One region of the Streptomyces sp. iso_384 genome, then DNA from elsewhere that is predicted to be linked to it. Evidence: riboswitches for the same ligand, from Rfam matches in the RefSeq annotation. Region 1 holds a riboswitch; each other region holds the start of a gene.
What was found. Region 1 has a riboswitch for cyclic di-AMP ahead of AC0VY3_RS19080 (transglycosylase SLT domain-containing protein). Riboswitches for the same ligand answer to the same signal wherever they lie in the genome.

Region 1 (2,250 bases):
GTCGTCCGGTCTGGTGGTGTTGGCGAAGATCTTGCCGTCCGCGCCCGGGGTGTCCCAGGCCATGCCCATCTCGACCATGTGGACGTCCGTACCGGCCTGGGCGAGCCGGAGGGCGGCGACGGAGCCGCCGTATCCGGTGCCGATGACCAGGACCGGCACATGGGCCCCGGAGCCGATCGGCGCCGCTGCCGCCCGGGCGCTCGCCCACGCCGGGGCGGTGGTCCCGGCCAGCGCAGCGACCCCCAGAAGAGAACCTGTTCCAGTGATGAATCTTCGACGCGAGACACCCTTGGCCCCGCTGTCCTGCATGGTAGTGTCACTCATGTGACATCCCTCACTCTCGACAGAGTGCAACAGGTTCTACTGTCGATCGCGTGGTAAGTCACTAGAAACTTGGGGGTAACTTCGCGCTGCCACCCGAGCCGGAAGAGGCCCCGGACCGTGCGGTCCGGGGCCTCTTCCGGCTCGGGCGCGAAGGATCAGTAGGCGCCGAAGACGTTGTCGATCGAGCCGTAGCGGTCCGCGGCGTAGTTGCACGCGGCCGTGATGTTGGCGACCGGGTCATAGCTGTCGGTCGAGGTGCCGGGCACGTGGTAGGCCTGGAAAGTCGGGTCGATGACCTGGAGCAGACCCTTGGACGGGGTGCCCTTGACCGCGTTGGAGTCCCAGTTGTTGATCGCGGCCGGGTTGCCCGAGGACTCGCGCATGATGTTGCGGTGGATGCCCTCGTAGGTGCCGGGGATGCCGTGCTGGGCCATGACCGCGAGCGATTCCTTGATCCAGCCGTCGAGGTCGTTGGTGTACGTGGCGGCCTTCTCGGCGGCCGGAGCGGCCTTCGCCACCGGGGCGATGTCCGTACGCTCCGAACGGTCGGCGCGGTCCGCCGACGCACCGCGTCCGGTGGCGGCGGAAGCCTTGGAGGACTTGGCGTCCGACGGGGCGTCTGCCTTGTTTCCGAGCGTCAGCTTGATACCCGGGTGAATAAGATCGGGATTCTCTCCGACGATCTTCCGGTTGCCTTCGTACAGCTCCTTCCAGCCGCCGCTGACGGAATGCTCACGAGCGATCTTGGAAAGAGTTTCACCGGCCACCACGGAATGGTGGGCGGGCGCGGCCTTCGCGGCGGAATTCGCCTGGGCGGCAACCGCGGCGGGGGCCACGGCCTGCGGCGCGGCGATGGGAGCGGGGGCCGCGAAGGCGCTGGTCGCGCCGATCACGGGGAGCGCGAGAACGGCTCCGCCAGTGGTCACGGCGGCGAGGCCGCGACGCAGCGAGGTGGACTGGGAACGGCGGTGCTTACCCTTTGCGGGCATGGGGGATTTCCTCTCCGGCGCCTGCGAGGTGAGCTGTCGGGTTCAGACGGGAGATGTCTGGCCGCACGGTCGTGCGACTTCACCCCAAGCCGTTCCGGTTACGGTTCGGCGACTTACCTGGGTCCCCCGCTCCTGCCGTACGTGAGTGGGTTTCGGATTCCCGGACGGCGGCAGGATTCGGCGTTCCGTCCGGATTGACGGTGACCGTAGGCGAGAAACGCGGGACAGAACAAGCCCTGCATTCCGGATTCCCTTTCCTCCACAAGATCGAATGACGGAATTCCCGGATCGGGCCGCACCGTCAGGGCGTCAACTTTCTTCGCACGGAAGGGAACCGATGCCTCCGCTTCTGCGTCCGCCTCCTCGGACGTGACGCTCACCACTCGCTTGCGGCGTTGGCGAAAACCGGCCCAGCCAAATGCATCAAAAGGCCTGGAAACCTCTTTACGGATAGACGGAGCAAAAGAACCAAATCCACCATATAGGCATAACGAAACGGGCCAATCGGACACTCTGGGTGGGGGCGGTCGAAGGGCCCGCGCGGCGATCGCTTACGGTGTGGGGTGGAGACTAGTAAGCCAACCCTTACCTCCGACGTACGCTGTACCTGCCCGCGTTCGCCCGCCCCGAAGGATCACCACGCCATGACACGCCCCGTCCGCGTCGCCATTGTCGGAGCCGGCCCCGCCGGTATCTACGCTGCGGACGCGCTGCTCAAATCCGAGGTCTGCCAGGACCCGGGGGTCTCGATCGACCTCTTCGAGCGCATGCCCGCGCCCTTCGGCCTGATCCGTTACGGCGTGGCCCCCGACCACCCGCGCATCAAGGGCATCGTCAAGGCCCTGCACCAGGTGCTGGACAAGCCCCAGATCCGGCTCTTCGGCAACGTCAGCTACCCGCACGACATCGGCCTGGACGACCTGCGGTCCTTCTACGA
Region 2 (2,250 bases), 1.1 Mb from region 1:
GCGCGGTGTAGCCCAGGCGGGCGGCGGCGCGGGTGATCGAACCGGCCTCCGCCACCGCCACGAGTGCCGCGAGCCGTGTCGGGTCGTACATGAAAGCGTTCCTTTAGGCAGACCCAGAAGATTGCAAGTACACGCTAAAGGCTCCGCAGGTCCAAGGTGGACCTCATGGACGCACAACTGATCGCCTTCACGGGGGTCGCCGCCGGTATGGTCGCGCTGCCCGGCGCCGACTTCACCGTCGTCGTACGCAACGCCCTGGCCTCGCGCACCGCCGGCCTGGCCACCGCGCTCGGCGTCGCCGGAGGTCTGCTGGTGCACACCGCGCTCGCGGTCGCCGGACTCGCCGCGGTGCTCGTGACGATGCCGGTGCTCTTCCGCACCGTCCAGCTGCTCGGCGGCGCGTACGTGCTCTACCTCGGGATCAGCGCGCTGTACGCGATCCGGCGTCGCCGCCCGGCGAGCGGCGACGCTGCGCCCGAGGGCGCGCCGGGGCGGCCCGTGCCCCGGGAGTTCGGGCGCGCCCTGCGCCAGGGGTTCCTGACCAACGCGCTCAACCCGAAGGCCCCGGTCCTCTTCCTCAGCCTGCTGCCGCAGTTCGTGCCCCACGGTCAGCCGCCGCTGCCCAGGACCCTGCTGCTCGCGGCCCTCGTGGTGGTGCTGGCGCTGATCTGGTTCCCGGCCGTCGCCCTGCTCGTGGACCGGCTGGGCCGGTGGCTGCGCCGCCCGCGTACCGCCCGCGCCATCGAGGGCGGCAGCGGTGTGGCGCTCACCGGTCTGGGACTCGCGCTGGTCACCGGCCCGCTGTTGCGCTGAGACCGGACGCCGTTTCCGCGAGGAGGAGCGCCCGCACGGAAAGAGCGTCCGGTCGGTGGGTCAGCGGACCCGTCCGTACCAGACGCTCTTGGACCAGATTTTCGCCAGTCGCACCACGTCCCCCGATTTGGGGGAGTGCCAGATCTTCCCGGCCCCGGCGTAGATGCCCACGTGGTAGACGCTGCGCCCCGAATGGAAGAAGACGAGGTCGCCGCGTTTGCGCTGCGACTTGGGGATATGGCGGGTCTTGTTGTACTGCTGCTGTGCGGTACGGGGGAGCTTCTTCCCGGCCTTCTTGAACGAATACAGCGTCAGCCCCGAGCAGTCGAAGCGACTGGGGCCGGATGCTCCGTACTTGTAGGGAGCCCCCTTCTTCGACGCGGCGACCTTCAGGGCCTTCGTCGAGTGGGTGGCGGCCTCGGCGTCGCTCACCAGGCCGGGCGCCAGCATCGTGGACGTCACGGCCAGAGTGAGTACCGAGGCCGTGCCGACCCGGGCGAACAGGGACGGGACATGAACCTGCGCAGACATGCGCAACCCTTCGTCAGCCGCCTGTGAAGGATGACCTGTCGGGTTCGGGCTGGCGAAGTTGCCCGGCCGCTCCACGCGGCTTCACCCCGAGGGCTTCCCGGTCTCCCGGTCGGCCCGTTGTGCTCGGGTCCTCCACTCCTGCCGATCCACTTCTGTCGACCAGTCATCCGGGCGGCGGCAGGACTCGGCGTCCGCCCGGACCGCCCCGCCGCGGTGGCGGGGGCTTGTCGTCCCAGGGATCTTGACGCACCCGGTGCCGGATTTCCGAGCTGAAACGGTGGTTTGTGAGTCTCCTCACCACTGATCCATTCAGGTGGACAGGTCGGATTCGCGCTCGCCCGCGAGCCGGGCGCACACCCTCGCACCAGCGACGAAACGGAACATTTCGAGTACGGGTCGTGCGCCGACCGCAAGTTGGACCGTCGCTCGCGCGGGTGATCGCCTACGCCGAACGAGCGAGGAAAATTGATCGCGCGACCGGGCGTGTTGTGCGGCGGGTCGACCGGTCCGCTCCCGTAAGGCGCTCCCGGTGCGCCGGGCGGGTCGGTTCACCGAGGTCGGTCCACCGGCGGCGGCATCGCGACCCGGCCCGCCCTGCGCTCCCCGTCCAGGACGCGCAGGGCCCGCGCCAGGGTGGCGGCGTGGATCCGCGACTCGCCGCGCTCGTGCATCACGGCCAGGGCGGCGCGCAGGGCCGCCGCCCGGGAGGCCAGGGCCTGGGCGGCCCGCAGCGCGCTGTAGGTGTCACCGCCGTGCGCCGGATTGATCCGGCCCACCTGGTCGAGCACGGCCAGATAGCAGTCGACGAACTCGCCCTCGGCCCGCGTCAGTGCGGGCAGGGGCGGGAACTCGGGTGGTTCCATCGGCGGTTCACCTCGCGTCGTACGCCGGTCGGGAGTGTCAGCG
Region 3 (2,250 bases), 3.3 Mb from region 1:
CGAACGCACCGGTGGAGGCGCCGGACGGAACAGCAGCACGGCCCGTGCTGCCGTCGTCGAGGCCAACCTCGACCTCGACCGTGGGGTTGCCCCGGGAGTCGAGGATTTCCCTGGCTACGACGACGTCGATGGACGGCACGAGGCATCTCCTTCTGGGATCTGACACTGGTTGTGCAGGGTCACTGTGGCCTTGCGACCCGAGCCTATCCGGCCCGGCCGCGTCGGCCAGCCGACCGCCCGTCTCCTGGGACGAAAAAGGACCCAAGGACCTGCGTAACGGGACAAAACTCTAGATATCTACTGAGCGGTAACACGTGTTGCCGACAAGAGGTGAACGCAACCGCACCTCCCTCGGCCCCCCGCCCACGAAGAACCCGGCCCGGCGCGCTGGGGGGGATGAGCGCGCCGGGCCGGGAAGCCGTGCGAGGAGAAGCGCCGCCGGACGCCTCTCCTCCGGGGAGGAGATACGGCGTCTACTTCAGGTGGAGCTGCTGACCCGGGAAGATCAGGTCGGCGTCCTCGACGATGTCGTCGTTGAGCTTGAAGAGCTTGCTCCAGCCGCCCTTGACGCCTTCCTTCTCGGCGATCTTGCTCAGGGTGTCGCCGGCCTTGACCTTGTACTCGCCGTCACCCTTCTCGACCTTCTCGCCGGTCGGAGTGGTGACGGTCTTCCTGCTCTCGGCCTTGGGGGCCTCGCGCTGCTCGGAGCGCGTGGTGGGCTGCTCGGCCTGACGCTCCGGCTGCGCCTGCTCGGGCTTGCTCTCGGACTGGCCGGAGCCGGTGTTCACGCCCGGGTCCACGCCGTCGTTGGTGAGGCCGCCGGCGCCGGCGCAGGCCCAGGCGCCCGGGCCCTGCAGGTCGAGGAGCTTCTCGGCGGTGGCGATCTGCTGGTCCTTGGAGGCCAGGTCGGCACGCGCGGCGTACTGCGTACCACCGGCGGCGGCCCAGCTGGACTGCGAGAACTGCAGTCCGCCGTAGTAGCCGTTGCCGGTGTTGATGGACCAGTTGCCGCCCGACTCGCACTGGGCGACGGCGTCCCAGGTCTCGACGGAGGCGGCGGATGCGTTGGTCGCGCCCATCAGCGGGACGGCGACGGCGGCACCGGTGACACCCGCGAGGGTGGCGATACGGGCGGCCTTGGACGGGCGGCGGTGCTTGCCCTTGCTGTTCAGCAGCATGGAACGAATCTCCTCACCGACGCCTACGAGGTGAGCTGTCGGGTTCGGGCTGATGAGTTGCCCGGCCGTGCGTCTTGCGCACGGCTTCACCCCTAGCCGGTCCCGTACACCCCCTGGAGGGGCTGTGCGGACCCGGCGGCCTACCTGGGTCCCCCGCTCCTGCCTACGGCGCTTACGCGTCTGTTCCCTTCGACCGACGGCAGGATTCGGCGTGACGGTCGACGGGGCCCGCGGTGCGAGCGGCTCCGACCGTAAACACAGGCAACCCCGACATTCAAAGATGGACATAGAGGGCAATCAACCCGAACTCACTGCGACCGATGGGGCATTTCCGCAGGTCGGGAGCGATACGCGCGGACCGGCCGGGCGAGACGCGCCAGTTGAAGCAAAGAGACCCATGTCTCACTTCCGCAAAAGTGGACATAGGTCTCTGAACTGCCTGATTTTCCCGGGCGTTTTCGCCCGAATTGAATCAGTTGGCGGCAGGCACCTCGGCGCTCTCCGGCACACCCTGACCAGCGCCCTGGTCCGCACTCCGCTCCGCGTCCTGACCCAGGCCCAGATCCAGGCTCTGGCCGGGCAGGATCAGGTCCGGGTCGGAGCCCAGGAGGTCCTTGTTGGTCTCGTACAGGCCGGTCCAGCCGCCGGGAAGTTCCTGGGCGTCGGCGATGGCCCAGAGGTTGTCGCCGGGCTGCACCGTGTACGCACCGGCGCCCGCAGCGCCACCGTCGCGCGCGTCGCCGTCACCGCGCGAGGCGTGCCGGCCGGAACCACGCGGGCCGTCGTCCTGGCCGCCGGCGGCCTCCTCGGGCGCGGGGGCGCCGCGGTGCTTGCCGCCCTGGCCGCTCTCTCCGGTCGAGGCGTCGGGGGCGTCGGAGGGGCCGGTGGCGTCGGGAGCCTCGGAGGACGGCGGGGTGGTGGGCGTCACCGAGGAGTCGGGGGTCTCGCTCCCCTCGCCCGTACCGTCGCTCTCCTTCTCATCCTTCTTCTCACCCTTGCCGGACTTGTCGGCCCCACCGGACTCGCCGGATTCATCCGCTTCGTCGGGTGCGTCCGCTTCGTCGGTCGGGGT

Region 2: it holds a riboswitch for cyclic di-AMP, as region 1 does, so the genes downstream of both, AC0VY3_RS14285 (C40 family peptidase) here and AC0VY3_RS19080 (transglycosylase SLT domain-containing protein) in region 1, are expected to answer to the same signal.
Region 3: it holds a riboswitch for cyclic di-AMP, as region 1 does, so the genes downstream of both, AC0VY3_RS04540 (transglycosylase family protein) here and AC0VY3_RS19080 (transglycosylase SLT domain-containing protein) in region 1, are expected to answer to the same signal.

The regions. Positions count from the first base shown of each region.
Region 1 covers NZ_JBWBTT010000001.1:4,261,189-4,263,438, forward strand. Annotated here, with positions in the region: gene AC0VY3_RS19075 (GMC oxidoreductase) at 1-324, opposite strand, end outside; gene AC0VY3_RS19080 (transglycosylase SLT domain-containing protein) at 480-1,313, opposite strand; cyclic di-AMP (ydaO/yuaA leader) riboswitch at 1,317-1,475, opposite strand; gene AC0VY3_RS19085 (FAD-dependent oxidoreductase) at 1,958-2,250, shown strand, end outside.
Region 2 covers NZ_JBWBTT010000001.1:3,207,513-3,209,762, forward strand. Annotated here, with positions in the region: gene AC0VY3_RS14275 (LysR family transcriptional regulator) at 1-91, opposite strand, end outside; gene AC0VY3_RS14280 (LysE family translocator) at 166-813, shown strand; gene AC0VY3_RS14285 (C40 family peptidase) at 874-1,344, opposite strand; cyclic di-AMP (ydaO/yuaA leader) riboswitch at 1,348-1,512, opposite strand; gene AC0VY3_RS14290 (hypothetical protein) at 1,893-2,207, opposite strand; gene AC0VY3_RS14295 (ATP-dependent Clp protease proteolytic subunit) at 2,245-2,250, opposite strand, start outside.
Region 3 covers NZ_JBWBTT010000001.1:997,436-999,685, reverse strand. Annotated here, with positions in the region: gene eno (phosphopyruvate hydratase) at 1-139, opposite strand, end outside; gene AC0VY3_RS04540 (transglycosylase family protein) at 474-1,178, opposite strand; cyclic di-AMP (ydaO/yuaA leader) riboswitch at 1,184-1,359, opposite strand; gene AC0VY3_RS04535 (transglycosylase family protein) at 1,651-2,250, opposite strand, start outside.